DNA from 2 places in the Cupriavidus sp. CPT47-8839-RL05A genome. Region 2 is predicted to be linked to the other one. Evidence: predicted binding sites of a transcription regulator. Region 2 holds the regulator's gene; the other holds the start of a gene.

Region 1 (14,947 bases), on a different contig from region 2:
GGACACGCGCATGACCTCGCCCGGGCTGTTGCGCAGCATGTCGTACACCAGCGGAGCGGATGGCAGTGGCTGCAGGCGCAGGTCGCTGCCCAGCACGTGCGGCTCGCCCTGCGGCACCACCAGCAGTTCGCCGGTGTCGACGCGCAGGCCCGGGCCGGTGCCGTCGACCAGGCGCGCCCAGCAGACGCCTTCGGTAATCAGGTGGTAGGAGACGACGCGGTCGGCGCGGGGCAGGAAGGCGGCGCGCAATTCAGCATCCGCTTCACTGATCAGGCACCACGGCGACTTGAACTCGCCGTTCAGGAACACGGCGCCGCTGAGCTGCACGGCGCGCAAGAGGTCGGACAAGGCATCCATGGTCACATTCCTCCAGATCCGGTGTTTCGCGCAAGAAAGCCGGACGCCCGATCATACGGGCAAGGGGACCGGGCTCCGATACTAGCACCGTGCCTGGCGCCATACAACGCCGCAGCGCACGTATCAGACTAGCCGGAGACAACACCATGGAAACCCTTTCCGCAGCGGATGCCAGCGCAGGCGCACAGGCCGACTGGCTCGGCCTGGCCGCGACCCTGGGCCGCACCTTCGACGCACGCGCGCCAGAGATCGATGCCAGCGGGCAGTTCGTCAGCGCCAACTACGACGACCTGCGCGCGCACCGCTTCTTTGCCGCGGCCGTGCCGCAGGAACTTGGCGGCGCCGGGCTGTCGCACCAGGAGCTGGGCGCGGTGCTGCGCGAGCTGGGCAAGTACTGCGGATCGACCGCGCTGGCGTTTGCCATGCACACCCACCCGGTGGCCACGGCCGCGTGGCGCTGGCGCAATCAGCAAGCGCCGGTGGAGGGGCTGCTCAAGCGCGTGGCGGGCGAGCAGATGGTGCTGCTGGGCAGCGGCGGTTCGGACTGGCTGCAGGGCAGCGGCAAGGCTACGCGCGTGGATGGCGGCTATCGCGTGGATGCGCGCAAGATCTTCGCCAGCGGCGCGCCGGCGGCGGACCTGTTCATGACCTGCGCCGTCCATGACGATCCGGAGACCGGGCCCACGGTGCTGCATTTCGCGCTGCCGATGAAGTCGCCGGGCGTACGCGTGCTGTCGAACTGGCACACGCTGGGCATGCGCGGCACCGGCTCGCACGATGTGCTGCTGGAAGGCGTGCTGGTTCCGGATACCGCCATTGCCGCCCGCCGCCCGCAAGGCGTGTGGCATCCGATGATGCATACGGTGGCGATGATCGCGCTGCCGCTGATCTATGCGGTCTACGTCGGCGTGGCCGAGGCCGCGCGCGATATCGCGCTGCAGCTGGCGCGCCAGCGGCGCCTGAGCGCGCATGCGGTGGAAGCCGCCGGGCGCCTGTGCAACGAGGCCGATGCCGCGCAGCTGGCGCTGGATGCGATGTTCGCGGCGGCATCGGGGCAGGCGCCGGGCGCGGTCACCACCAACCGCATCATGTGTGCCCGCACGCTGGCCGCGCGCGCGGTGCTGGCAACGGTCGAGGCGGCGATGGACCTGGCCGGCGGCGCGGGCTTCTATCGCGATGCCGGGCTGGAGCGGCGCTTTCGCGATGCGCAGGGCGCGCGCTTCCATCCGCTGCAGGCCGGTGCCCAGCAGGAGTACGCAGGGCGCATGGCACTGGGGCTGGATCTCGACGCGCCGCCCGGCGAGGTGCGGCCTGCCGCGCAATGATCCCCGCCCTGGCGCCGCTGCCGTATGACACGCAAGCCTGCAACGACAGCGGCCAGGACGACCCGGCCCGCGCCATCAGCCACGACGGCGCGGCGCGGCGGGCCTTGCGCGATGCGCTGGGGCAGTTTGCCACGGGCGTCACCATCGTCACGGCCGCGGACGCCGACGGCCAGCCGGTCGGCGTCACGATCAATGCCTTTACCTCGGTGTCGCTCGCACCGCCGTTGCTGTTGTGGTGCCTGGCACGCAGCTCCGGCAGCCTGGCGGCGCTGCGTGCGGCGCCTTGCCACGCGATCAATGTGCTGGGGAGCGGGCAGCAGGCCTTGTGCCGGCGCTTCGCCGCGCGCGGTGCTGACCGCTTCGCGGGCGTCGATTGCCGCCCCGGGCCGTTCGGCACGGTGCTGATCGGCGGCACGCTGGCGTACTTTATCTGCCGGCACCACTCGGTGCGCGTGGTGGGCGACCACGTGATCTTTGTCGTGGAGGTGGTGGCCTATGGATCGACGCCGGGCGCGCCGCTGGTGTTCCACGCAGGCGGGTTTGACGTACCAGCGCCTTAGCCGCGCTTGCCCGCGATCACCAGCGCAATGCCGCCCAGCACCGCGGCAGCGCTCAATGCCAGCCGCAGGCTCAGGGCTTCACCGAGCAGCGCGATGCCGCCTACCGCCGTAATGACCGGCACGCTCAGTTGCACGGTGGCGGCGGTGGCGGCCTTCAGCTGCGGCACCACGGCATACCAGATGACATAGCCCAGCCCGGAGGTGATGGCGCCGGACAACAGCGCATAGGCCAGCCCAGCGCCGTCCAGTGAACGCTGCGCCTGCATCACCGCACCCAGTGCCAGCGCCATCGGCACCGCGCGCAGGAAATTGCCCGCGGTGGTGGAAGCGGGATCCGCGGCGCGCCTGCCGCGCAGCGAATAAACGCCCCACGCGATGCCGGCCGCGATCATCAGCAGCGAGGACAGCAGCGGCGGCGTGGCCAGCCCCGGCAGCAACAGCCACACCAGCCCGGCCAGCGCCAGGGCCAGGCCAATCCATTGCTGCAAGCGCATGGGCTCGCCGGCATAGAGGCCATAGCCGGTCATGGTGGCCTGCACCGCCGCGAACAGCAGCAGCGCGCCGGTCCCCGCGGTGAGGCGCACATAGGCAAAGGAAAAGGCCGCGGCATAGCAGAACAGCGCAAGCGCGGAGATCCAGTTGCCTTCCACCTGCGGCAGCCGCTGCGCCACGACCGTGCGCACCAACTGGTGCCGCGCCACGACGATGACCCACAGCACCAGCGCCGCCGCGGCGACGCGGGCCAGCGTAAAGCTGGCCGCGTCGATGGTGGTGCCTTTCAGCGCGAGCCGGCACAGCAGTGAATTGCCGGCAAAGGCGAGCATCGCCAGCGCGGTCAGCACCACGGTGTTCGCGCGCGGCATGCGGCGGGGCGGCGGCGGCTGCGTGGTTCAGGCTGCGGGCGGTTCGTCACCGATGGCGAACGAGGACAGGTGCTCGATCGCCCTGACCAGTCCGGAATGATCCCAGCCCGCGCCGCCCAGCCCGCTGCAGACATTGAACAGCTGCTGGCACGACGCCGTGTTGGGCAGGCCCACGCCGAGCTGGCGCGCGGTGGACAGCGCCAGTTCCAGGTCCTTCTGGTGCAGCGCGATGCGGAAGCCCGGGTCGAAGGTGCGCTTGATCATGCGTTCGCCATGCACTTCCAGGATGCGCGAGCTGGCAAAGCCGCCCATCAGCGCCTCGCGCACGCGCGCGGGATCGGCGCCGGCGCGGGCGGCCAGCACCAGCGCTTCGCTGACCGCCTCGATGGTCAGCGCCACGATCACCTGGTTGGCCACCTTGGCCACCTGGCCGTCGCCGGCCTCGCCCACGCGCGTGATGTTCTTGCCCATCAGCTGCAGGATCGGCAGCACGCGGTCGAATACTTCCTGCTTGCCGCCGGCCATGATCGACAGCGTGCCCGCCTTGGCCCCGACCTCGCCGCCGGAGACCGGCGCATCGATATAGTCGGCGCCGAGCGCTTCGATGCAGCGCGCGAACTCGCGCGTGGCGATCGGCGAGATCGAGCTCATGTCGATCACGGTAACGCCGCCTGCCGTGTCGGCAAGGCCGTCAGCGACCCCCTTCTCGCCAAACAGCACCCGCTCCACGTCGGGCGTGTCAGGCAGCATCAGGATGATGGTTTCCGACTGCTTCGCCACCTCCTCGGCGCTGGCGCAGGCATTCACGCCAGCGTCCTGCAGGTCTTGCGGCACGCCGCTGCGCGTATGGGCGAACACGGTATGCCCGCCGTCGACAAGGTGCTGCACCATGGGCTTGCCCATCACGCCAAGTCCGATAAAGCCGATCTTGCTCATGTCAGTGTCCGGTAGTGGTCAGGCGCGAGGCCGGCCGTGCGTCGCGCACGACGCCGGGTTCATCTCTGATGATAGTCAGTCGCACGCCAGCGCAGACAGCGGCCCCGGCGCAGGCTGCGCGCCGGCGCGCGCGGCCGCCACCCGCGCGGCGGCATCGTCCAGCTGCGCCAGCGTACCGGCGTCAACCGGGACATGGGCGGCGCGGGCGGCGCGCCAGGCCCGTTCGGGCTCGCCCGGCAGGCGGATGCCATCCTGCCCCGGCTGCAGCCGCGACGCCTTCATCCAGTCGGCGAACGCCGCCACTTCATGCCCGAATGACGTGCTGGTGCCCAGGCGTGCGGGATCGAACACGATCGCCAGCATGTTGTTCCAGACCGCATGCTGATGCCGCAGCGTTTCGGGGCGGATGGTGTGGCCGCCGGTGACCGCGGCGCCCAGCAGCTCGCACATCACGGCCAGCACATGGCCCTTGTGTTCGCCAAAAGGCCGCAGCGCGCCTGGCGGCGCGCCGTCGGCGGGGTACATCACGGCAGGGTCGGCGCTGGGCTCGCCATGCGCGTCCAGCAGGCAGCCGGGCGCCACCGGCACGCCCTTGTTGTGGGCCACGCGCACCTTGCCCAGCGCGATCGCGCTGGTGGCGAAGTCCAGCACCAGCGGCGGCTCGCCCGCCACCGGCACGCCGATGGTGAACGGGTTGGTGCCGTAGCGCGCATCGTAGCCGCCGTGCGGCGCCACGATGGGCTTGGACAGCACGTTGACGAAGTGGATCGAGATCATGCCGGCGGCGGTGGCCTGCTCGGCCCAGTGGCCCACGCGCCCCAGGTGGTGCGACTGCCGCAGGCCCATCACGCAGACGCCATGCTCGCGCGCGCGGCCGATGGCCATGTCCATGGCCTGCGCCGTCACCGCCTGGCCCATGCCGCGGTTGCCGTCCAGGCTCAGCATGCTGCCGGCATCGTGCAGCACGCTGACCTGCTGGTTCAGCTGCAGCTCGTCGGCCTGCCAGGCCAGCACATAGCGCGGGATCATGCCGACGCCGTGCGAGTCATGCCCGCTCAGGTTGGCGCCGACCAGGTGGTCGGCCGTCAGGCTCGCCTCTTGCGTGCTGCTGCCCGCGGCAAGCCAGAGATCGGCCACCCACTGGTGCAGGGCGGCGGTAGGGATGCGGTGTTCGCTCATATCGGCCTTGGCTAGGGATGAAAAAAGCCCCGTGCCGTGTGACGGCAACGGGGCTTCATGATACGGCCGGCGCGAGCCCGGTGGCGCCGGCATGGCCGGTGATCGGCTACTGCTTACTGGCGCAGCACAGCTTCGGCAGGTGACTGGCCAAGGATTTCGCGGATACGGGCCAGGTAGGTATCGCCTACTGCGCGGTGCATGCGCGCCGCCTCGGCCGCGAACTGGCGGCGGCTGGGCGGGCGGATGCCCAGGCTGCGGCAGATCGTTGACAGGTAAGGCTTGCGCTGGCCGCCCAGGCGCAGCGCCGCGGTCTGCAGCGCGGCATCGCCGATGCGCCCGCGCAGCCAGGCCAGCACCTGGCGGTCATAGTCGTTTTGCACACGGATCAGGTGTTCCATGGACGGGACTCCTACTGTTCATCCATACAGGTACTGTAAATATATACAGTATCCAGCGGGACGCAAGGAGTTTGTTGTCGTGTGACACAATTGGTGCGACTGGCGACAGGATTCCTGGAAAACGGTGACGGAAAAGCTGGAAGTTTGCGCTGGCGCTGGCGGACTGATCGAAGTACCTCGGTACCCCAGTTCGGGCGGACATTTATCCCGCCCCTGGTCCTTAACTTGCCGGTCCTGCCATGTGCCTCGAAAGGCAATGTCCAATAGGACGTTGGCCTCGGCGCATGCATTTTCCCAGGAGGCGCCCCATCTGGAGCCGGCTCGCATCGGCTGCTGCCAGAAGCGTCTGGACGAGGTAAGGGCCGACTTGAATGCCGCACGCGCCCGTGTCGAGGCACATTTTGCGCAGGCGACCATGAGTCCAGACGCCATCCGCCAACGCATTGACGTGTCCTCGCAACAGAAAATCGAGCAACCTTTCAACGTTATGGCGGGGAAGCGTCGGTAAGTTCCAATTTTAGGTTCGACAACACATCAAACGGCTGGCGCACGGATAGCCAAGAGGCTTGGCAGGAGTTGCTCTGTGTGGTGCTTCGCCAGCGGTGTTTTTTTGATCGGTGGAGACATGTTTCTCCCTCTTCCATTCAATACTGTCAGTGCCACCCTTTCGCCATTTGCCTAAGCTTTTTCAGGAAGAAGCTTCGGCAGGGCACTACGAGAGCTAAATGATGCAGGAGCAACATTATATAGATCGCTCCACGACCAGCTCGTCACGTGCCATATCGAATCGCATAAGTTCGCGTCGGCCATCTGGATATTCGCGTACTGCGCGGCCGGGATAGAGCGGGTCAGCTATGTAGATGGGTCGACCCTCCCTCAGATGGCGGTCAGCCTCTGCGCCATCATCGTTGGCGATCATCATCTCAAAGGCGACAAAGAATTGCTCTTCCTCTGTCGGCGAGGCGTCATTCAATTCTCTTACGTCGATCATGAGTGCTCCACGGCGTGAGATGGGCACGTCGGTAGTAGTTAGTGTAAAGACAAGAGATGGAATATCAGCGAGGATCATGCCTTCGATCGTACGGAACTCACGTCGGCAGCGAGATGCCACACTTGTCCCGCCTGCGCATCCGATGGGCGAACATGATTTGAGAACCAGTCTCCGCTGTCTCCTTGACACTCCATGCCGGTAATCTCGCCGCAAAGCCATTCCCGAAGCGCTATTACTCGCTCCAGTCGCCACGATGGTGTACCGTTATGATGCGGCGAGATTAGTACGGAAACAGAGCCGATCCTCGTCGGTGTTGATGCAAGGACGCTATGGAGGCGTTCAAAATTCGACGACATAATCCACTCACTGTGAACTGAATCGTCGCGAATTTGAATTAGTTCAATTAATAAGCTCGGGCTTGTACTAGCGAAGGAAAAGCATTCCCATGCGACTGCGGGGCGGGCCAGTGCTTGGACGAATCGATTGGGGTGACGCCACTCGTTAAGTGAAAGAAACATCACCTACTCCTGTAAATGAACACTATAGATTGTAGTTCTATAGTGTTCATTTGGGTGAGATTCTGGGATTTGCCAAGCAGAAATCTCATGGATCTTCCCCGTAATTTTGGTCGGGCCCTTCGGACTGCTAGAAAGCTAAGAGGGGTCTCCCAGGAGGCGCTGGACAGCGTGAGCAGCCGTACCTATATCAGTTCGCTTGAGAGAGGCTTGAAGAGCCCAACCCTGGAAAAGGTGGATCAGATAGCAGGAGCGTTAGCCATTCATCCGGTCACTCTTGTGGCGTACAGCTATCTTGACCCAAGAGATAGTGACGCATTCGACAAGCTTTTGAGCCAGATTAAGGACGAGTTGCGTCAACTTATGGGAGCCAGACACGAATGATGTCACGCGAATTGGACCGACGATTAATTTTCCACTGGCCACGATGGGCACAATGAAATTCATGGACTCACCCTTCGCATGAGGGCTCAGTGAGCTGGCTCGATGCCTGTCGTGTCCATGGATCATGAACTTTCTGGGGGATCCGCATCGCTCGCACAGGGCATGAACTATCCTGCGCAATCAGAGGTGGTGCCGCCTGTGTTTGCGCGGATGTAGCCAAGGGAGTTTACAACGGCCGTTCAGCGCGATCAGTCGACTGTCTCCGCTCGACCCTTCTCGGACATTGGCCAAGTCCACCTCAACAGCCGATTTGACCGTAACCTGACATTCGAAGCTTTATTGGAGAATCAACCGAAGCCACGGCTGCGAGCAGGGATTCCATGCCCTTGCCAGATGGCCATTACCATCATGATCGCCCCGAAGTCGAGGCTTGACGAAAGCCAAAGCGCTTTGGCGCCGAAGGCATCCAGGCAGATGCCGAAGCGCCATGACGCGAGGGCTCGGGCCACGCGCGCGGGTACCATCAGGATGCCTTGACGGTGGCCATAGCCATTGGGTCCAAAGATCACAGCGGCAGGGTCCCTTGGCAATCGGGAGGATGCCATTGCCTGCGCCATGCAGCACCCCAAACAGCGTTGCAGCGGGCGCTTCGGCGACGCCGAACGCGATGGCACCGTCGGCGTGAAGGGCAGCCGCCTTGCGGGCGGAAAGCAGTGGATGGATCCTACGCAGCAGGCCGAACTCCAGTATCCGGGCACCCACCTGAGCGGGGCCGATCAGCGCACTGACCAGCACAGCAGTGGCCAACGTCGCGCCGCCCGCCTGCAGCAATCGCGGCAAGGGTGCCGCCATGGCGGTGCTAATGAACCAGGTCGCGGCGAAGACAAAGGCGAGTGCGAATGAGGAAAGCCGCCGAGACTGCGCGCCGTCGCGAGAAGCCTGCGACGATGTGGCTTTGGCCGGCGGTGGCTCAATTGCCGTCCTGCGGGGCATGCTGAGATTGTTCGTAAAGCCCTGCAGCCACTCCGATACCGAGAATGAGCCAAGCGGCGAAGAGGCCAAAGACGCCCTGTGCGACGCCGAGGCCTTGGCCAGATCGGCGACTGATTTTTCGGCCAGCAGGGTGTTTCGAACTGAGACCTGGCACGAATGATGGTCAAGACGTGATCTCGCTACCCGCCCAGATAGAGCCCCGTACATAGCCAACGGAGCGCGTAGCATGCAGGCGCTCGCGCTCGGCCCCAGTCGGCAAACGCGGCCCGCACGCCAATCACGCCGAATGAAGCATACGTCGCAATCCCGGTGCGGACGAAGGTCGCTTTTTAATATTGACAAAAACCTCAGGATGACGATAATGTCGACATAACATCGGGCGTCACCTAAGGCGGCGCCTGGCCATTTCAGGAGACGCCATGACCCGCCCGCCCCGCGGCGTGCTGCGCACGCCGCCGGCCTTCCCCGAAAGCGCGCTGCCTGCCTTCGTCCAGAAGCTCGACCGGCCCGAAGCCCTGGTCAAGGCCCAGGCGCTTGCCTTCCTGATGTTCGAGAAGCGCGACCTGCTAGCGACGCAGACTTTCCTGACGGATTTCGGCATGCGCTGCGTGTCGCGCACTGGCAGCCGGCTGTTGATGCGCGGCGCCGGCCCCCAGCCGTGCCTGATGCTTGCGACGCAAGGCCAGCGCTCGCGCTATGTCGGCGCGGCCTTTTCGGTGCGCAGCGAGGCAGACCTGGTTCACGTCGAGGCCAACGCGAATGCGCGCCGCCTGCGCGCCGACGAGATTCCGGGCGGCGGCGCCGGCGTCGAACTGACCGACCCCGCCGGGAACTTGCTGTGGCTGGTGACCGGCCAGCAGCCGGTCGACCCGCTGCCATTGCGTGACCCGCTGCATTCGCGCATCAACGACCCGGGACAGCTTCGGCGGGTGAACGCTATGGTCCGGCCGCCGCTCGAGCCCGCGGCCGTGGTCAAGCTCGGCCACGTCGTGCTCCAGACCGTCGACTTTCGCGGCATGGCGCGCTGGTATATGCGTCATCTCGGCCTGATCCCGACCGATGTCCAGTATCTGGAGGACGGGTCACCCAATCTCTGCTTCTTCCGCCTGGATCTCGGCAGCACGCCCGCGGACCATCACGCCCTGGTGCTCGCAGGCGGCATCGAAGAGAAATACGAGCACAGCGCATACGAAGTGCTTGATCTCGATGCGCTCGGCCAGGGCCACAACGTGCTGCGCGCGAACGGCCACCGTCATATGTGGGGGATTGGCCGCCATGTGCTCGGCAGCCAGCTGTTCGATTACTGGTTCGATCCGGACGGCATGGAATTCGAGCACTACGCCGATGGCGATGTCTTCACCGCCGACCGGGAAACCCACTACGTGCCGCTGGAAATGTCCGGCATCTGGGCATGGGGCGACGACGTCCCGGCCAGCATGGGCGTCAAGCGCAATCTCGCTACGGTGTTCCGGGTTGCGCGGCTGCTGCGCGCCGGCCGGCTCTCTGCCGCGCGGCTGAAGCTGCTTGGGCGCGCGATGACCCGGGCGCGGCCCTGGCTCTGAGCCTGCGCTACCGCGTCCCTACGAACCCCCTCACGTCAAGGAAAGCAAATGTCCGTCAAAGTTGTCCGATATCTCCACGGCGGCGAGCCCGGCTGGGGTGTGGTCCATGACCGCCGTATCGCGCCGCTGTCTTGCGGCGCCACCAGCACCGCCGACTTCGTCGCGAACGGCCTCGAAGCCGCGTGGGGCAGCACCCCCGACCAGGCCACGCTGCCGCTCGATGCCGTCACGCTGCTGCCGCCGGTCACGTCTGACCGCCAGTTCCTGTGCCAGGGCATCAACTACGCCAGCCATGTGCGTGAGTCCGGCATGGACCCCGACAAGATCGGCTTTAACACCCTGTTCACCAAGGCCCCGTCCTGCCTTGCGCCCGCCGATGCCGACGTGGTGCGGCCGGCGCATGTGCGCCTGCTCGACTATGAAATCGAGCTCGGTCTGGTGGTGCGCAAGCCGCTGAGCGGCGCGGTCCGCGTCGGGCCGGACCAGCTGCACGAGTACCTCGCCGGCGTGACCATCGTCAACGACATTTCGGCGCGCGACGTCCAGTTGCCGCAGGCGCAGTTTTACAAGGGCAAGAGCTACCGCAGCTTCGGTCCGGTCGGGCCCTTCCTGGTGCTGTTGAACGCAGAGGAATGGCGGCGCTGGCCCGAGTTCCGCATGCAGTTGCATGTCAACGGGCAGCCCCGCCAGGACGCCTATTGCGGCGACATGATTTTCAAGCCGCACCAGACGCTTACCGAGCTGTCGGCGCTGCACGATGTGCAACCTGGCGATCTGATCGCCACCGGCACACCGGCCGGATGCGCCGCCCGTGCCCCTGGCAAGCTTGCTATGTGGGTGTTCCGGCATGTGCTGTCCGAGAGCGCGAAATGGCGCGTCTTTATCAAGAAGGGCTTGTCCAACCCGGCTTACCTGCGGCCGGGCGACGTCATGACCGCTGCGATCCGCACCGACGACGGGGCCATCGACCTGGGCGAGCAGCGCAATCGGGTGGTGGCGGCATGAGCGACAGCTATATCGCCGCCATCGACGGCTTTGGCGATGCCTTCGCGTTGCGGCTGCGCCCGGCGCCCCGCCCGCAGCCGCGCCGGGGCGAGATCGTGGTGCAAGTGCAGGCCGCGGCGGTCAATCCCATCGATGTGCGCCGCCGCGGCGGCTACGGCAGCAGGCTTTTCTCTCTGATGGGCGCGGCGCGCATGCCGCTCGTGCTCGGTAACGATTTTGTCGGGACGATTTGCGCGGTGGGCCAGGGTGTGACCGGGCTGCGCGAAGGCGATGCCGTGTTCGGCGCCAAGCCGCCATCGAGTGCGGGCACGCATGCCACCCATGTCGCGATGCGCGCCGAACACGCTCGCCTGAGGCCGTCGTCCATCCCGGCCGCCGCCCTGGCGACGCTACCGTACAACTTCCTGACCGTGACGCGCGCGTTGGCCGACGCCGGGATCTGCCGCGAGACCGTGAACGGGCGTCCCGTGCTCGTGCACGGCGCGACCGGTGGCCTGGGCCAGATCGCGGTCTGGTTGCTGCACAGGCTGGGCGCGCGTGTGACCGCCGTCGGCGGAGGCAAAGGGCTGGTTGCCTGCCTGGCAGCTGGCGCCGACGAACTCGTCGATCGCCACCGCCAGTCGCTGGCGCGCCTGCCGCGGCATTTCGCTGCCACCCTGAACTTCGCCAATTGGGACGACGAAGCGGACCTGCTGTACCGGCTGGCGCCCGACGCGGCCGGTCATGCGACCACGGTTCATCCGTTGCTCGGCAACTTCGACCGGCTGGGACTGTTCAGGGGCGGGCTGGCCACGCTGGTCGGCAAGCGTGGCAAGCGCGGCCTGATACCGAAGGGCGCGCGCTATGGGTGGACGACCTTCCGCCCGAACCCTTCGGCCTTGCAGGCACTGGCCGATTGCGCGGCGGCGCTCGCGCCCGCCGAGGTCAAGACTTTCACGCTCAGCCAGGCCGGGCAGGCGTTCCTGCACGTCGGGCAAGGCCAACCCCGGCGGGCCGTCCTGCTGCCAGGGGAACTCTAGAAAAAGACAGGGCCACAACACGGAGACAAACATGCCCGATAACACGAACGACCGCGGGACGCGCGCCGGCGGCATCCAGAGCCAGGCCGATATCGACGCTTTCGAGCGCACGCCCTGGCAGGAAAAGCTGCCCGCGCAGAACACTTACGAACTGCTGTGCCGTGCCTGCGACAGTCAGCCGGACAAGACTGCGTTGCGCTTCGTCATGACCGGAGAGGCGGACGCGCCGGAATTCGTCGTCGATTACGCAACCCTCAAGGCGCGCGTGACGCAAGCGGCCAACGCCTTCCACCGCGCCGGCATTACCCCCGGCACGGCGGTGGCGTTGCTGCTGCCCAATCTGCCCCAGACCCATTACGCCTTGCTGGGTGCGCAAGCTGCCGGCATCGCCAGTCCCGTCAACCCGATGCTGGAGGTGGACTATATCGCTGCCATCGTCAATGAGACCGGAGCGCAGGCGCTGGTCGCCTGCGCCCCGGTCTCTGACAGCGCGCTCTGGGACAAAGCCGTCGCCGTGGCCGACCGTTGCCCTTCGGTGCGGACCCTGTTCGTCGTCAGCGCTGCGCCATACCTTCCTGAAGCGGCGCGGGCGCGGGTCGACGCGGCCTTCGACACCGCGGCAAGGCCGTGCCGCGCTGATGTGGAGATCGTCGGCTTCGACCAGGCGCTGGCGGCCGAGCCGTCGGACACACTGGTCTCGAAGCGCCGCATCCTGGCGACCGACATCTGTTCGCAATTCCATACCGGCGGCACGACCGGCCTGCCCAAGGTTGCGATGCACACGCATCTCAATGAAGCCTTCGTGGCGTCGATGCTCAAGGCGCTGATCCCGTCGCCAAACACGATCCTGTGCGGCCTGCCGCTGTTCCACGTGAACGGCGCGATGATTACCGGCCTTGCCGCGTTCCATGGCGGCTGGGAGGTGGTGATGCTGACGCCCGCCGGCTATCGGGGCCAGGGCGTGATGCCGAACTTCTGGAAGCTGGTCGAACGGTTCCGCGCCACCAGCTTCAGCGGCGTGCCGACTATCTACGCCGCGCTGGCCGATCTGCCGCGGGAAGGCGCCGACATTGCGTCGTTGCGCTTCGCCTTTTGCGGCGCCGCGCCGCTACCAGCCGAGGTCGCGCGGCGCTTCGAAGCCGCCGCTGGCATTCCGCTGTACGAAGGCTACGGTCTGACCGAAGGCGCGTGCGTCTCGGCCCTCAATCCGCCGCAGGGCGAACGTCGCCTCGGCACGGTCGGCCTGCGCCTGCCGCACCAGGCAATCGGCGCCTGGAAGGTCGACGGCTCTGGCCACGCCACCGAGCCTTGCGCGCCGGGCGAAACCGGCGTCATCGGCATCAACGGCCCCAATGTGTTTCCTGGCTATCTGCGCGAGCAAGACAATGGCGGTATCTGGCTCAAACCGGGATGGCTCAATACCGGCGACCTGGGCCATCTCGATACCGACGGCTATCTGCATCTGACCGGCCGCGCCAAGGAGCTGATCATCCGTGGCGGCCACAACATCGATCCGGCGATGATCGAGGACGCCCTGCTGCAGCATCCGGCCGTGGCGATGGCGGCCGCGGTCGGCCAGCCGGATGCGCACAGCGGGGAACTGCCAGTCGCCTACGTCATGCTCAAGCCAGGCTTCACCCCGGCTGCCGACGAACTGCTAGCGGCCGCGCGCAACCTCGTGCCGGAACGCGCTGCCGTACCAGCGCGCATCGACATCCTGCAGGAGATGCCGCTGACCTCCGTCGGCAAGGTGGCCCGGGCGGAGCTACGCATGCGCGCTGCCGAGCATGTGTTGCGAGAGATCCTGGCGCAGGCCGGCACGGCCGCCAGCGTGCGCGTGGGGCCGGATATCCGGCGCGGCACCGTCGCCTTCGTCCAATGCCCCGCTGCGGACGTGGCGCGCGTGCAGGACCTGCTCGGACGGTTTCCGTTCCCGCTCGACTTCAACGGCCCGGTGTGAACGCGCCGAGTCCCCTCCCGTAGAGAATCCGGTCATGAATACCACATTGCCCGAGCAGGTCGACGTCTTGCTGGTGGGCCTGGGCCCGGTCGGCGCCACCGCGGCCAACCTGCTGGGACGCTACGGCGTCCGTACCCTGGCCATCGACAAGGCCGCGGATATTTTCACCGCGCCCCGTGCCATCGTGCTCGATAACGAAGCACTGCGCATCCTGCAGATGGCAGGGCTCGAGGAAGGCGCGTTCGATACGCTGGCCATTGCCAAGGTGCAGATGCACTCGCCGCTGTTCGGCAGATACGCGCGTGCCAACACAGCCGGCACCATGGACTGCCACCCGCGACTGGTCACGTTCTACCAGCCGGATCTCGAACGCGCCTTGCGCGCCCGCTTGAGCCGCTATCCCTGCGTGAGCATCGCGCTTGGCGCCGATCTCACCGGTTTCGACGACGACGGTGAAGCGGTGCGCGCCACGGTAAGCCTTCCCGGCAGTGACATGGCCACCGTGCGCGCGCGCTATATCGTGGGCGCGGACGGCGCCAATTCTTTCGTGCGGCGCCACGCCGGCCTTGCCTTCGAAGGCAAGACCTTCACGCAGGACTGGCTGGTCGTCGACGCCCTGAACGTGCCCGACCCGATCGACCATGTCGAATTCCTGTGCGACCCGCGCCGGCCTACGCCGCACATGGTTGCCCCGGGCGGCAGGCAACGCTGGGAGTTCATGCTGCAGCCCGGCGAGACGCGTGAACAGATGGAATCGCCGGACAAGATCCGCGAGCTGCTCGCCCCCTGGTGCAAACCGGAGGACATCACGATCGAGCGCACAGCGGTCTACCGGTTCCATGCGCGCATCGTCGATCTCTTCTCCAGGGGCCGCGCCTTCCTGGTGGGCGACGCCGCGCA
Region 2 (14,947 bases):
TGCCGATGATGACGCTCGAAGAACTGGACAACCACAAGAAGGGCATGAGCGAAGTCGCGCGCAACGCGCGCATGGTCAGCCGCACGCTCGATTCGCTGGTGGGCGGCACCGACGGCGTGCTCGACGAAGGCCTGCCGCTGGCCAAGCTGGGCAACCGCGATGCGCAGGGCAAGCTGTTCTTCCAGACGCGCCTGAACGACATCAAGTTGCCTGAAGGCCTGCCGCAGGGCAAGGCCGACAACCAGATCCTGGGCGTGGTCAGCGCGCTGCAGCAGCAGTACCCCGAACGCCAGGTCGTGCTGGTGTCGAAAGACATCAACATGCGCATCAAGGCGCGCGCACTGGGCCTGCCGGCCGAAGACTACTTCAACGACCAGGTCCTGGAAGACAAGGACCTGCTCTATGCCGGCGTGCTGCAGCTGCCCGGCGACTTCTGGACCAGGCACGGCAAGGGCGTGGAAAGCTGGCAGGACCCGAAGTCAGGCGCCATGTTCTACCGGCTCACCGGGCCGCTGGTGCCGTCGTTCCTGGTCAACCAGTTCGTCTACCTGGAACCGGTCGACGGCAGCCTGCCGCTGTACGCGCAGGTCAAGGAGATCAACGGCAAGACCGCGCTGCTGCAGACGCTCAAGGACTACACGCACCACAAGAACAATGTGTGGAGCGTTACCGCCCGCAACCGCGAGCAGAACTTCGCGCTCAACCTGCTGATGAACCCGGACATCGACTTCGTCACGCTGCTCGGCCAGGCCGGCACCGGCAAGACCCTGCTGGCGCTGGCAGCCGGGCTGGAACAGGTGCTGGACCAGAAGCAGTACAACGAGATCATCGTCACGCGCGCGACGGTGCCGGTGGGCGAAGACATCGGCTTCCTGCCCGGCACCGAGGAAGAGAAGATGCAGCCCTGGATGGGCGCGTTCGACGACAACCTCGAGGTGCTGCAAAAGAGCGACGACAGCGCCGGCGACTGGGGACGCGCCGCCACGCAGGAGCTGATCCGGTCGCGCATCAAGGTCAAGAGCATGAACTTCATGCGCGGGCGCACCTTCGTCAACAAGTTCGTCATCATCGACGAGGCACAGAACCTGACGCCCAAGCAGATGAAGACGCTGGTGACGCGCGCGGGCCCCGGCACCAAGATCATCTGCCTGGGCAATATCGCGCAGATCGACACGCCGTACCTGACCGAGGGTTCGTCGGGCCTGACCTACGTGGTCGACCGCTTCAAGGGCTGGAGCCACAGCGGCCATATCACGCTGGCGCGCGGCGAACGCTCGCGCCTGGCCGACCACGCCGGCGACGTGCTCTGACACCGGCAACCTGAGGGCGCGCCCAGCCGGTGGCGGGGCGCGCCCGCAGTGCCTGAGCGCCGTCGTCAACGGCAAGCACTTTGGGGCTATGATGGCCCCATGTTTGCCGTTGCCCCCCGCATCCCCACTGGAGGCGTCGATGAATACCCAGCATCTGCCCGGCAGGCATGCGCCTGCCGTTGCCCGCAGCCAGCACAGGCAGCGCCTTGCGCTGGCCATGCTGGCAGCCGCCGGCATCGCGCTGGCCGCCAGCTGGCGCCCGGCCCATGCCGCCGCCGAAGAAATGGTGATCCGCACCATGGGCCCGGTCAGCTACGTCTGCGGCGGTGTCGCCGAGGACGAGCGCCAGGCGCTGGCCGCGAAGGAAAAGGACTTCAACATGGGCATCCTGTTCACACAGGGTGCGAACGGTGAATTCCTGTCGGACGTGGCGGTCAGGCTGGTGCGCGACGAGCAGGAAGTCGCCAGCTTCCGCGCCGCCGGCCCGCGCTGCCTGATACGTGCGCCCGAAGGCAGCTACAATATCGAGGCCAGTTACAAGGGCCAGGCCAAGTCCATCAAGGTCAGCACCGGTACGCGCAACGCCCAGCTACGCTGGTAGCGGCAAGGCTTCCGGTGCGCCGGCAGGCCGGCGACCGGAAACCCAGGATGCCATTGCGCCGTACCCGAATTCCTACCCATCCATTGCGTGCGCAGGGCCTGCTTGTCCAGGTCCGGCTGCCGCTGCTCTGCGCCGCCGCCCTGCTGCTGGCGGCCTGCGCCAGTTCCCCGCCTTCGCGCCACGCCGGCCTGCCGCGCACGCCGGGCAAGCCCATGATCGACCCCAGCGCCGGACTGGAAGAGATTTCGATCCAGGCGATGTCCCTGGTCGGCACACCCTATCGCTACGGCGGCAATACGCCGGACTCCGGCTTCGACTGCAGCGGGCTGGTGCGCTACGTGGTGTCGCGCGCGGCCAATGTGAACCTGCCCCGCACCACCGAGGCGATGGGCACCCGCGGCAGCTCGCTGGACCGCAGCGAGGTGGCATCCGGCGACCTGGTGTTCTTCAACACCACCGGCCGCGCCAATTCGCACGTGGGCATCTACGTCGGACAGAACCGCTTTGTCCATGCACCGTCGTCCGGCGGCACGGTCCGTCTCGAAGACATGGGCAAGCCTTACTGGGCCGCGCGCTACAACGGCGCGCGCCGCGTGGTCGCGGCGGTCAACCAGCCGCCGGCGCCGGTGGCACCCCCGGCCGCGCCACCGCTGCCTGAGCCCGCGCCGGCCCCGCTTCCGGTCGACGACGATCCCATCGCTGCCTTCGCCAACCAGTGAAGCGCCCAAACAAAAAGCCAGGCATCAGCCTGGCTTTTTGTTGGTACGGCCGCCCCTGCCTTACAGGATATGCCGCCCGATCCACCATGCGATCGCCGCCATGAAGGCCGACGCCGGGATCGTCAGCACCCAGGCCCAGACGATATTGCCGGCCACGCCCCAGCGCACCGCCGACATCTTCTGCGCCGAGCCGACGCCGACGATGGCGCCGGTGATGGTATGCGTGGTCGATACCGGCACGCCCAGCGCCGAGGCAAAGAACAGCGTAATCGCCCCGCCCGTCTCGGCGCAGAAGCCGCCGACCGGCTTGAGCTTGGTGATCTTCTGGCCCATGGTGCGCACGATCCGCCAGCCGCCGAACAGCGTGCCCATGCCGATGGCCACGTAGCAGCTGACGATCACCCAGGTCGGCGGCTGGCCGCCGGCCACCACATGGCCGCTGGCGATCAGCAGCATCCAGATGATGCCGATGGTCTTCTGCGCGTCATTGCCGCCGTGGCCCAGGCTGTACAGCGAGGCCGAGACCAGCTGCAGCCGGCGGAACCAGCGGTCCACCCGCGACGGCGGCGTGCGGAAGAAGGTCCAGCCAACCATCACCATCATCAGCGAACCGAGCAGGAAGCCCAGCAACGGCGAGACCAGGATGAACGCCACCGTCTTCAGCAGGCCGCTGCCCACCAGCGCGCCGGTGCCGGCCTTGGCCACCGCCGCGCCCACCAGCCCGCCGATCAGCGCATGCGACGACGACGACGGGATGCCGTAGTACCAGGTGATGACGTTCCAGGCGATCGCCCCGACCAGGGCCCCGAATATCACGTAGTGGTCGACGATATTGACGTCGATGGTGCCGGTCCCCACCGTGGCCGCCACCTTCAGGTGAAAGACAAAGATTGCGACGACGTTGCACATCGCCGCCATTGCCACCGCATGATGCGGCTTGAGCACGCCGGTGGACACCACCGTGGCGATCGAGTTGGCCGCGTCGTGGAAGCCGTTCATGAAGTCGAACAGCAGCGCGAGCGCCACCAGCAAGGCGATCACCCACAGGCTCATTTGTATGGTCTGCATGCCGATTGCCGCCTCAGGCGTTTTCCAGGACGATGCCTTCGATGATGTTGGCGACGTCCTCGCACTTGTCGGTGATCGTCTCGAGCTGTTCGTAGATGGCCTTCAGCTTGATCAGGCGCTTGACGTCGGTCTCGTCGCGGAACAGCTTGGACATCGCCGAGCGCATCACGCGGTCGGCTTCAGATTCAAGCTGGTCAATCTGCTGGGCGGTCTTCAGGATGGTGCTGGCATTGCCCATGTCCTCGAGCAGGCCCACCGCGATCTTGACCTGGTCGCAGCACTGCACGCAGATGGCCGCCAGGCGCAGCGCCTCGTCGGTCAGGTTGGTCACGTCGTACAGCGAGATGGTCTCGGCCACGTCTTCCATCAGGTCCAGGATGTCGTCCATGGTCGTGATGAGCTTGTGGATCTCGTCGCGGTCCAGCGGCGTGATGAAGGTCTTGTGCAGCAGGTCGATGGTGTCGTGCGTGATCCGGTCGGCCTTCTTTTCGGTGGCCTGGACGCGGCGGGCATGGGCCTCGGCGTTGGGCAAGTCGTTGACCAGTGCCTGGAGCTCATGGGCGGCGGTCACCGCGCAGTCGGCATGCTGGTTGAAATATTCGAAGAACTTGCCCTCCGTGGGCATGAATCGGCCGAACATGGAATGTTCCTTGTGGCAGCGTGGTGACGCTGCTGATTGTGTTGCAGGATTGGGCGGACGCGTTGCATGACAGTCGCGGGTGGCGACTGTCATCAAAGCGCAATATTTTACAGGGTTACTGGGACATTGCCCGCGAATTTGGCGCAAACAAGCGGCGCCGCACGGACGATTGCAGGCTGGCTTGACTTCGTCAGGTATCGTTGTCGAAGAAAGCCGGGCCGCCGCTGAAGTTGTCGAACTTGGTGAACTGGCCCAGGAAGGTCAGGCGCACCGTGCCGATCGGGCCGTTACGCTGCTTGCCGATAATGATCTCGGCCGTGCCCTTGTCCTGGGAGTCCGCGTTATAGACTTCGTCGCGGTAGATGAACAGGATCACGTCGGCATCCTGTTCGATAGCGCCGGATTCGCGCAGGTCGGACATCACCGGACGCTTGTTGGGACGCTGTTCCAGGCTTCGGTTCAGCTGCGACAGTGCAATCACCGGACAGTTGAGTTCCTTGGCCAGACCCTTGAGCGAACGGGAGATTTCGGAAATTTCCGTGGCGCGGTTCTCGCCGCCGCCCGAACCTGACATCAGCTGGAGGTAATCGATGATGATCAGGCCAAGCTGCCCGCACTGGCGCGCCAGGCGCCGCGAACGGGCACGCAGCTCCATCGGGTTCAGCGCCGGAGTTTCGTCGATGAACAGCTGGGTGTCGTTCATGCGCTGGATCGCATGCGTCAGCCGCGGCCAGTCTTCATCCAGCAGGCGGCCAGTGCGCAGCCGGTGCTGGTCAAGGCGGCCTACCGAGCCGAGCATACGCATGGCCAGCTGGGTGCCCGCCATTTCCATCGAGAACACGGCCACCGGCAGGCCCTGCTCCACTGCCACATGCTCGCCGATGTTCAGCGAGAACGCGGTCTTGCCCATCGACGGGCGGCCGGCCACGATGATCAGGTCGCCCGGCTGCATGCCGCTGGTCATCTTGTCCAGGTCGATGAAGCCGGTCGGCACGCCGGTGACGTCGGTGGTGGAATCGCGGTGGTACAGCTCGTCGATGCGCTCGACCACCTGGGTCAGCAGCGGCTGGATTTCCTGGAAACCCTTCTGGCCGCGCGAGCCTTCTTCGGCAATCGCAAAGACCTTGGACTCAGCCTCATCCAGCAGCTCGCGCACCTCGCGGCCCTTGGGCGCGAACGCGGCCGAGGCGATATCGTCGGCCGCCGTCACCAGCTTGCGCAGCACCGAGCGCTCACGCACGATCTCCGCGTAGCGGCGGATATTCGCCGCGCTGGGCGTGTTCTGCGCCAGCGAATTCAGGTAGGCCAGCCCGCCCACTTCCTCGGCCTTGCCGGCGACCTGCAGCATTTCATAGACCGTGATCACGTCGGCCGGCTTGGTGGCCGAGATCAACCGGGCGATGCTCTGAAAGATCATCCGGTGGTCAAAACGGTAGAAATCCGCCTCGGAAATGAAGTCCGCAATGCGGTCCCAGGCGGCGTTGTCCAGCAGCAGGCCACCCAGCACCGATTGCTCGGCTTCGATGGAATGCGGCGGGACCTTGAGGTTCTCGAGTTGGGGGTCGGCGACAGGCGCGTTCATGGGGAGGGATTATAACGGCGGGAGGACGCACTTCGCCGGACATTTGGCGACCGGGCAGGCAAAGACAAGCGGGCAACAAAAAAAGGCAGGAGCCGGGGCTCCTGCCTTTTTTGCTTGCGGTGCTTCAGCCGGCGCAGCGCGCCGGCAAGGCGGCACGTCCTTAGACGCTCTCACCCACGACCGACACGGTCACGTCAACCACGACGTCCGTGTGCAGCGCAACGCTGACCGGGTGGTCGCCCACCATCTTCAGCGGACCATTCGGCATGCGAACCTGGGCCTTTTCCAGCTTGAAGCCTTGGCCAGCCAGGGCTTCAGCGATGTCGGCGTTGGTCACGGAACCGAACAGGCGGCCGTCCACACCCGACTTCTGGCTGATCTGGACGCTCAGACCGTTCAGCTTCTCGCCTTCGGCTTGCGCGGCGGCCAGCTTCTCGGCAGCGGCCTTTTCCAGCTCGGCGCGCTTGACTTCGAATTCGGCGATCGCGGTTTGCGTAGCACGGCGGGCCTTCTTGCCCGGGATCAGGAAGTTACGGGCGTAACCGTCCTTCACCTTGACGATGTCACCCAGGTTGCCCAGGTTGATGACTTTTTCCAGCAGAATAATTTGCATCGTATTCTCTCCTTAACGGACCTAGGGCCTGATCAGTTCTTGTGCAGGTCGGTGTACGGCATCAGCGCGAGGAAACGCGCACGCTTGATGGCCGTATCCAGCTGACGCTGATAGTGAGCCTTGGTACCGGTCAGGCGGGCCGGCGTGATCTTGCCGTTGTCGCCGATGAAGTCCTTCAGGGTGTCCAGATCCTTGTAGTCGATCTGTTCCACGCCAGCCACGGTGAAGCGGCAGAAGCGCTTGCGCTTGAACAGCGGGTTCTGTTGCTGGAAGCGCTTCTTGTTCTTGTTGTCACGTTTGACGAATGCCATGATTCAATCCTTTTCGAATGCTTTACATCCAGTGATGTGAAAGACGAGAGCCTTGCTGTTGCGGTGCTTGCGGGCCAGGAATCCTTCGCAGTCGAGCAGCGTGCCGAGCGGTAACCGCTCCAGACGCTGGCCAACCTGTCCGACCCCCATCGCTGCGATTGCAAACTCGACCTGCCGCGGCGTTTGCGCCTCGACGGCCTCGCCGCTGTACTGCAGGATGCAGTTCACGACGGGGACCCCGGCCGGGGTATAGCGCAGGGCATCGCGTTCTGCCAGGGTGGCGGCAAGCCGAAGCTGGTTCAACGCGGGACCTCTTGCTGGTTGCAATCCATGCTGCCGTGGCCGACGCTGTCAGCCATGGCGCGCACCGCAGTCCGCACTCAGGCGGCCTGGCCTTCGGTGGTCGTTTGCGCGGCCTTGCGGGCTTCTTCGCGCTGCACTTCCTTCATCATCGGCGAAGGTGCAGTCTCGGCCTTCTTGGTCTGCACGATCAGGTGGCGCAGGACGGCGTCGTTGAACTTGAACGCGTGTTCCAGTTCAGCCAGCGTTTCCTTGCCGCATTCGATGTTCAGGCAAACGTAGTGAGCCTTGGCCAGCTTCTGGATCATGTAAGCCATCTGGCGACGGCCCCAGTCTTCCACGCGGTGAACGTTGCCGTTCTGCGAGGTCACGAGCTGCTTGTAGCGCTCGATCATGGCCGGCACTTGTTCGCTCTGGTCCGGGTGGACGATGAAGACGATTTCGTAATGACGCATTGACGCTCCTTTTGGATTAGCCACCCGGGCGTCACGAGTCCGGTGTGGCAAGGTTGAATAGCCTTAGATTATAGCCCGCATGGCGGCAAGTGCGCAAGCCGCTGATTACACAGGCAAATCAGGCGTTGGCAAACACGGCCTGCAGCCTTGCCGGATCCCGCGCCAGGCCTGAGTCGGCTGCCAGCGCCAGGGCCAGCAGCACGCGCGTCTTATAGGGATTGAGGTCCGTTGCGGAAACAAAAGCTCCATCCGTCGGGCTGAGCTGGGGCGGAATCGCCACATGGCCGGCCCCGGTGCGGGAACTGCGCACCACGGCCACGCCCGCGGCAGCGGCATCGGCCAGCGCCTCGGCCAGCACCTCATGCACCGAGCCATTGCCGGCGGCAGCCACCACCAGCCCGGCAACACCCGCGCGGACCAGCGCATCCACTGCCACCCTGCCCGGCTGCGCGTAGCTCGCCACGATCTCCACCATCGGCCACGCCGCCGGCATCGGCCCGATCACCCAGGCCACGCGTGGCGCGCGGGCGAAGCGCACGTAGTCGTCCTGCACGAAACCCAGCGGCCCGCAGGCCGAAACAAAGGCGTCCACCGCCGACGTGTGGGCCTTGGCCACATCCCGCGCAGCGTGGATCTGCTGGTTCAGCACCACCAGTACACCCTTGCCGCGCGCATCGGGATGAGCGGCCACGCGCACCGCATCCAGCAGGTTCAGCGGCCCATCGGCCGACAGCGACGTCGACGGCCGCATTGCCGCCGTCATCACCACGGGCACCGGACACGATTGCGTCAGGTGCAGCGCCATCGCAGTTTCTTCCAGCGTATCGGTGCCGTGGGTGATCACGATGCCAGCCACGTCGGGCTGCGCGGACCAGTGCTCAACCCGCGCCGCCAGCGTTTGCCAGAGCGTGAAGGTCATGTCCTTGCTGTCGACCTGGGCCACCTGCTCGGCCTCGATGCGAGCCGCCGACTGCAGCGCGGGCACCGCTGCCAGCAACGACGACACCGGCACGGTCGCCGCCTGGTAGCGTGCGCTGCTGGCAGAGTTTCCGGCCGCGCCAGCAATGGTGCCGCCGGTGGCCAGTACGACGATGCGAGGCAATTGGGTCATGGAGCGTGCAAAGAAAGTGGAAAGGCAGGAATGCCGATTGTAACGGGCGCGCCCCGCCTCGCCGCGGCTCTCGCCGGTGATCCGCATTCCGTCCATGAGACACGCCCCAAAAATTCTGCTTGCGCTCAGGCCGATACTGTATAAAATCACAGCATACTGTTTAAACATACAGTGCCCGGCCAGACGGATGCAGGATAAAGGATCGACCGATCCTCTTACCCGAAACCCCGCGGCCCCGCACGGAACGGCGATCCCATGGCGACCCTGACACCCCGGCAGCAGCAGATTTTCGATCTGATCCGCAACACGATCCGCCGCACCGGCTTTCCGCCCACGCGCGCCGAAATCGCCGCAGAGTTTGGCTTCTCCTCGCCCAATGCCGCGGAAGAACACCTGAGGGCGCTGGCACGCAAGGGCGTGATCGAACTGACCCCGGGCGCTTCACGCGGCATCCGCCTGAAGGTGGCACGCAGCGATTCGGAAATGCCCGACCAGTTTTCGTTGCCGATGGCCGGCGTGATGCAGCTGACGCTGCCGCTGGTGGGCCGCGTTGCCGCCGGCAGCCCGATACTCGCCGCCGAGCATATCGACCGCCAGTACCAGGTCGACGCCTCGGTCTTCGACGAACGCCCCGATTACCTGCTGCGAGTGCGCGGCCTGAGCATGCGCGATGCCGGCATCCTCGACGGCGACCTGCTGGCCGTGCGCCGCGCCAGCGAAGCCGCCAACGGCAAGATCGTGGTGGCGCGCCTGGGTGATGACGTGACCGTCAAGCGCCTGCAGCGTCGCGGTGGCCATATCGAACTGATCGCAGAAAACCCGGACTTCACCAACATCATCGTGGAGCCTGGCGAGGAGTTCTCGCTGGAAGGCATCGCCGTCGGGCTGATCCGATCCTCCGGCTTCTAGCCGGGCACCGCAGGCCAACCGCCTGCGCGGGCCCACCCGCTTCCATTGCTTTGCAGACGCCGCCCGGCTTGCCGGGTGTTGACCCCGCTTTGCCTAAAAGAGGTGCCACCATGCCGCAAATCCACCAAGTCGCCGCCCGTCGCCCGGTCAAGCCTGTGCCGTTCCGCCAGAGCAAGGGCGTACGCGTCTACCAGGGTACGCAGCGCCGCACCATGGTCGGCAGCATGGCGGCGATCTGCCGCATGCTTGAACTCGAAACCGCCGAAAAGCTGGCCGCCTGAAATCTGCCGACTGTCTCCGAGCAGCTGCGGGCGCCGCCCTCAGCTACGCGGCGCACACGCCTTGGCTTCGGCTTCCAGCTCCGTCGGCGTCAGCTGCGGGAACCAAGTATCGCTCTTGCGCAGCTCCAGCGCCGTACCATCCTGCTTCGCCGTCAGCGAAATCAGATAGGCGTATTGGTATTCACCGCCAGACGTGGTCTGGCCGATGCGGATCTCGGTCTGGCTCTTCGCCGGATAGTTGACGACCGCGGCGTCATCGCCCAGATTGTTGCGCAGGCATTTCGCAACCTCACCCATCTTGGCGGGCGTGAACAAGCGCATCGGCGCACGCGCGCGAATGTCCTTTTCAGAAGTGCCGGTGGCACATCCTGCCACCATGGCTGCCATCGCTACGCCAACCGCTGCCGCTCGAACAGACATACCACCCCCGGGAAATGCAGAACGGCGCCCTCGCGAGGCGCCGTTCTGGGAAATGCTTTGGGGTGGCTGATGGGACTCGAACCCACGACAACAGGAATCTCAATCTTAGCCACCAAGCTAATAACGACGCGGGGTTCCGGGTAGTTCGTGGGAATACTGGAAGCCCGCATACGGCTCTAGGTCGGGGATTATATATCGAGTATTCCCACGGGCACACGGCTAATTTGTGTCGCATACCCCACCCGACAGAAATTACCTCTGGCTGCTTTCGCAGCGACCATACGAGTAGCTATACTGTATATCCATACAGTACTCATATATGCCCCGCCATGTCGCCCGAACCTGCAAACTGCCCCATCTGCGGCACTGCCGCCGAGCGCACTCGCGCCCCATCTCATGGCTACCTCTACCGTTGCCCAAGCTGCGGCACCTTCCGCATCACCAGCAGCGCCCTGGTGCGCAAGAAAGACATTCCGAGTTCCGCCCGGGAAAATGTCCGGCTGTTGCGGGCTTACGGCCACCAGCCTCAGATCGAGGTTTCTCGGGACGGCGTGCGCATCGTCCCCGGTCGGAGCTGAGCATGGGCAACAGCAAAAAACGCGCGGCAGGCTGCCATCTTCCGACCGCAACCGCCGAGCCGTTCCCGGCTCCCGGCGCAAACGGCATTCTCAGTCGAGTTCAGGGGCACTACATTGCCGCTGGCCTGCAGACGTTGCCTCGCGCCACGCACGACGGGCCAAGCCATCATGCGGTCCTGGTCGAGGCCGGGCACCTCGGCACCGTGCGACTTTTCATCGAGAAGAAGCTGGCCCGCCACAACCGACACAGCCACTACTACTGGTCGGCCTATCGGGCTGAGCCGGCTGAACGGCAATAGCGCAGCCAGGCAACTACACCCCCGGGAAGCTGGCTGCCGGTAGCGGCACTATATGCAGCATGCCAAAGATGTAGTTGGGCGCGGCCGATCAGGCTTGCTCGTTCATCCGACCGGACTCAGGATGCCTGACGGCCAACCGCTTTCACGCTCGGCGCCCCCTGGCGCCAATCTCAGGGCGTGACTCGAAGCCCACCTCAGTGCGGGCTCCTCTTGTCAGACGGCGCCTGATACCGGACGGCGAGTGGCATGCAGAAACTGGATCCAGCGACTTCAGGAGATGGTCATGCCAGGAAGAAACATACATGTCGTACGAGTCGAAGGTCTTCAATGGATAGTTGAAATTGAGGATGGGTCCACCGACCGTCAATTCTTCCCCTCCCGGGAGGCGGCCATTGATGCAGGTACAGCAATGGCTCGGCAGGAGAAGGCCGATTTGATCATCCATGGCCGTGACGGACTGATTCGCAGGCGAAAGTGCTTTGGCGACGCCGCATGCGGGAGGCGTGCCGTTGCCGGCCGGCTACCGCTTGCACCGACGCTGAGCTGAGTGGCAAGACCTGCCCGCGGAAACGGAGTCTCGCAGTCACTGAAATCAATCTCGTCTCGCCCCCCTGCGCCATGGATCATTAGAGCGGCATCGCGGTCCATTGCCAAATGAACGAGACGGATAGATTGCACGTGCGCGACTTGGATCATCGGTTTCTACGGCCCACTGCGATCCATCAGTCACTGGCACTTGGACAGTAGTGCTCGCCAAATCGTCAAGGTGAAGCGGCCGTAGCCAGCATGTGATTTACGCCAAGTGCATGCGAAATCTCTCGTTGCAATGCGACCCGCGCGACATTAAGGGGTGACGCTGTGGCCAGCCGGCAGCCGCCGGCTGCCTATGCGGCCGAGCGCGGTGACCGGAAAGCAAAACAGCGCCTGTATAAGGCGCTGTTTTGCAAGGATACTTTGGGGTGGCTGATGGGACTCGAACCCACGACGACAGGAATCACAATCCTGGACTCTACCAACTGAGCTACAGCCACCGTAGAGGTCATCAGCGCGTTACGTTGCTGATCGACGAAAACCAAGATTATACAAACAGTTTCCCGGGATGGCTAGTATCCCGCACAATTTTTTTGAGAGAAAAGCTCAGGTTCTGGACGGGCTCCACTTTGCCTCAAGCAGCACTGCCTGCTTGATGGCTTCGACGGCCTCCGCTTCGGTATCGAACTGCCCCAACAGGCGGCGCGACTTGCCGTTCAGCACGGCTTCCTGCAACGCCTTGCCAGCGGCTTCCGAAGTGCCGGGATGCCAGCAGTAGCGTGCCGTCCATTTGCCGTCCTGCAGTTGCTCGGCAACCCAGATCACCCTGAAGTCTTCATAGACAACGCCGAACGGCGCTTCGTTTTCCACGTTTTCTTTTTCCATGCTGCTCCCCCTGCCGGCATCGGTCCGCATGCCATGCCTTGTCTCGCCTGGGGCAATGCGAGGGATCGTATCACGGCCGCCGACCAGGGCGCCCGCCCGGCTGGCACCTTCGCGCCTGCCGCTGATTCGCTCGCGGAAATATGCTGTGCACAGCCCCTACCTCTGCAGGGTTCATGCCGCAAATGCGCGAAGCGATACTTGTGCCTGAGGGACATTGACCCCCCTCGACCTTCCCGTCAGGCGGCCCGCCCCATCGGGCCGCCTGCCTCTTTTTGGCCACCCTGCCTTCTCATTGTCGTGGCGCCAGCACCTGGCGAAGGAACCTCACGAGCATCTGAGAGCCCAATCGACGTCATCGACAAAATCGACACGTCTACGAACGGCAGGAAACGGGAATGCAAATCAAGTGTAGATGGCCTGCGCGGATTCTTGCGCTGACGGCATTGGCGGCCTTGCTCGGCGGATGCGCTGGCGGCGGGGTCGACGGCAGGGAATCGAGCATCACGACCTACGGCACGCTGGACGTAGGCATCAGTCATACGCGCTAGCCTGCTGGCGTGACCAATGGAACTCTTTACGAGGGCAACCGTCTAATCCCCTCGTCAGCGCATGCAAAGCGAGCGCGCAAAAAAAAGAGTCCGCAGCGCGGACTCTTAAATTTAGCGATCTCAAATGCCCTGAAGGCGGTTGCACTGTAACTGCCATCCCGGGAATGCACCATTCGGGTAAACGAAGAGCAACAAGCCTGGCGTAGCAACAAGAGAACGCCGACAAAAAAAAGCCCGCCGAAGCGGGCTAATAATCAGTTGAAGAAAGCCCTGTATTCGAGGGCAGGCACAGTGTATGAAAGTGCCCTGCCTCAGCGAATTAGGGGAATCCCTTTCCTGGCGCCGGTTTCCGGGCGATCAGGCATTGCAAGTGCGGCGCGCGGTACCCCCGTGCAGCCATGCACATTTTCACGATTCGGAGTTAGAGCGCGCCCTCGGCAGAGCGCGCGCAGCCCACGCTCGCTTACGCGGCCAGAGGCTCTTGTGCCTGCGGCTGCAAGTGCGCGCGCGCCTCTTCGAACAGTGCATCCACATCGGCTCGCGTGCGTGTCGCATTCATGCGCTTGGCATCCGACAGCACGCGGCGCCAGCCACGCCCGCCCGCGATGCCACGATGCAGGCCAAGCATGTGGCGCGTGACCGCGCCCATATAGCCACCCCGCTCCACCAGGTCGCCGATATAGCGCTGCATCGCCAGCTCGACATCGAGCCGCGACGGCGCCGGCGCACTCGCATCGCCATAGAAGCGCGCATCCATTTCGGCCAATACATAGGGCTGATGGTATGCCTCGCGACCGATCATCACGCCATCGACGTGCTCGAGGTGGGCCGCCATCTCGTCATAGCTGACGATGCCACCGTTGATCAGGATCTCCAGCTCAGGAAACTCCTGCTTCAGCTGGTACGCCACCTCATAGCGCAGCGGCGGAATCTCACGGTTTTCTTTCGGGCTCAGGCCCTTCAGGATCGCATTGCGCGCGTGGACGATAAACGTGCCGCAACCCGCCTCGGCCACCCGGCCGACGAAATCACGAACAAAATCGTAGTGCTCAATCTTGTCGATGCCGATGCGATGCTTGACGGTGACCGGGATATCCACCGCATCGCGCATCGCCTTGACGCAGTCGGCCACCAGTTGCGGCTCGGCCATCAGGCACGCGCCGAAGGCCCCGCGCTGCACGCGCTCGGACGGGCAGCCGCAGTTCAGGTTGACTTCCGCATAGCCCCATTGCTGGCCCAGCTTGGCCGCCATCGCAAGATCTGCCGGCTCGCTCCCGCCCAACTGCAGCGCGACCGGGTGTTCGGCCGCATCGAAATCCAGATGGCGCGGGACGTCGCCATGCAGCAGCGCGCCGGTGGTCACCATCTCGGTGTACAGCCAGGTGTGGCGGCTGAGCTGGCGGTGGAACATGCGGCAATGGCGGTCGGTCCAGTCCATCATCGGGGCCACGGACACCCGGCGCGGGCTTGCAGCAGCGATCTTCCCTTGATAATCAGTCATTTCACAACGATCCGCCTGGACCGATATTCCTACTATAGAAAAACTCAAAAACTGCCTCGTCAGCCTGCCGGGAAACGGCAAGTTCGCTGATGAGCGGAAGCGCTTGAGTTTACCATCGAGGGCAGATCGGGATCGATCGAAGCAACGCAGGTGCACTCGCGATGCTGAAACGCCCCCTTGGCATCATTCCGCGTGTACGGCTTAACTGGGGCTAGGTCAGCACGGCCATCCAATGTCACAAGAAATAGAAGACGTGCAGCACAGATAACATGCACATTCGGACTA

Evidence for each region. Region 2 encodes LexA, which represses DNA repair genes until DNA is damaged. Its sites were predicted from a motif close to ACTGTATNNNNATACAGT; they were not measured.
Region 1: the regulator LexA is predicted to act here: its motif matches at 5,651-5,668, upstream of AC3WVS_RS14710 (CppA family protein).

Annotation. Positions count from the first base shown of each region.
Region 1 covers NZ_JBYTEG010000010.1:194,083-209,029, forward strand. The annotation lists gene AC3WVS_RS14680 (AraC family transcriptional regulator) at 1-357, opposite strand, end outside; gene AC3WVS_RS14685 (acyl-CoA dehydrogenase family protein) at 504-1,682, shown strand; gene AC3WVS_RS14690 (flavin reductase family protein) at 1,679-2,242, shown strand; gene AC3WVS_RS14695 (DMT family transporter) at 2,239-3,105, opposite strand; gene AC3WVS_RS14700 (2-hydroxy-3-oxopropionate reductase) at 3,133-4,041, opposite strand; gene AC3WVS_RS14705 (malate/lactate/ureidoglycolate dehydrogenase) at 4,117-5,220, opposite strand; gene AC3WVS_RS14710 (CppA family protein) at 5,334-5,618, opposite strand; gene AC3WVS_RS14715 (hypothetical protein) at 6,361-6,687, opposite strand; gene AC3WVS_RS14720 (helix-turn-helix domain-containing protein) at 7,215-7,508, shown strand; gene AC3WVS_RS14725 (hypothetical protein) at 8,124-8,411, shown strand; gene AC3WVS_RS14730 (VOC family protein) at 8,942-10,063, shown strand; gene AC3WVS_RS14735 (fumarylacetoacetate hydrolase family protein) at 10,112-11,068, shown strand; gene AC3WVS_RS14740 (alcohol dehydrogenase catalytic domain-containing protein) at 11,065-12,087, shown strand; gene AC3WVS_RS14745 (acyl-CoA synthetase) at 12,119-14,047, shown strand; gene AC3WVS_RS14750 (bifunctional 3-(3-hydroxy-phenyl)propionate/3-hydroxycinnamic acid hydroxylase) at 14,082-14,947, shown strand, end outside.
Region 2 covers NZ_JBYTEG010000015.1:106,469-121,415, reverse strand. The annotation lists gene AC3WVS_RS19420 (PhoH family protein) at 1-1,310, shown strand, start outside; gene AC3WVS_RS19415 (hypothetical protein) at 1,450-1,911, shown strand; gene AC3WVS_RS19410 (C40 family peptidase) at 1,959-2,630, shown strand; gene AC3WVS_RS19405 (inorganic phosphate transporter) at 2,691-3,698, opposite strand; gene AC3WVS_RS19400 (DUF47 domain-containing protein) at 3,712-4,338, opposite strand; gene AC3WVS_RS19395 (replicative DNA helicase) at 4,529-5,920, opposite strand; gene rplI (50S ribosomal protein L9) at 6,081-6,533, opposite strand; gene rpsR (30S ribosomal protein S18) at 6,566-6,844, opposite strand; gene priB (primosomal replication protein N) at 6,848-7,147, opposite strand; gene rpsF (30S ribosomal protein S6) at 7,225-7,599, opposite strand; gene AC3WVS_RS19370 (asparaginase) at 7,718-8,710, opposite strand; gene lexA (transcriptional repressor LexA) at 8,966-9,619, shown strand; gene AC3WVS_RS19360 (hypothetical protein) at 9,730-9,900, shown strand; gene AC3WVS_RS19355 (hypothetical protein) at 9,940-10,287, opposite strand; gene AC3WVS_RS19350 (hypothetical protein) at 10,901-11,197, shown strand; gene AC3WVS_RS19345 (DUF2188 domain-containing protein) at 11,475-11,744, shown strand; tRNA gene AC3WVS_RS19340 (tRNA-His) at 12,153-12,228, opposite strand; gene AC3WVS_RS19335 (hypothetical protein) at 12,335-12,613, opposite strand; gene dusA (tRNA dihydrouridine(20/20a) synthase DusA) at 13,625-14,662, opposite strand.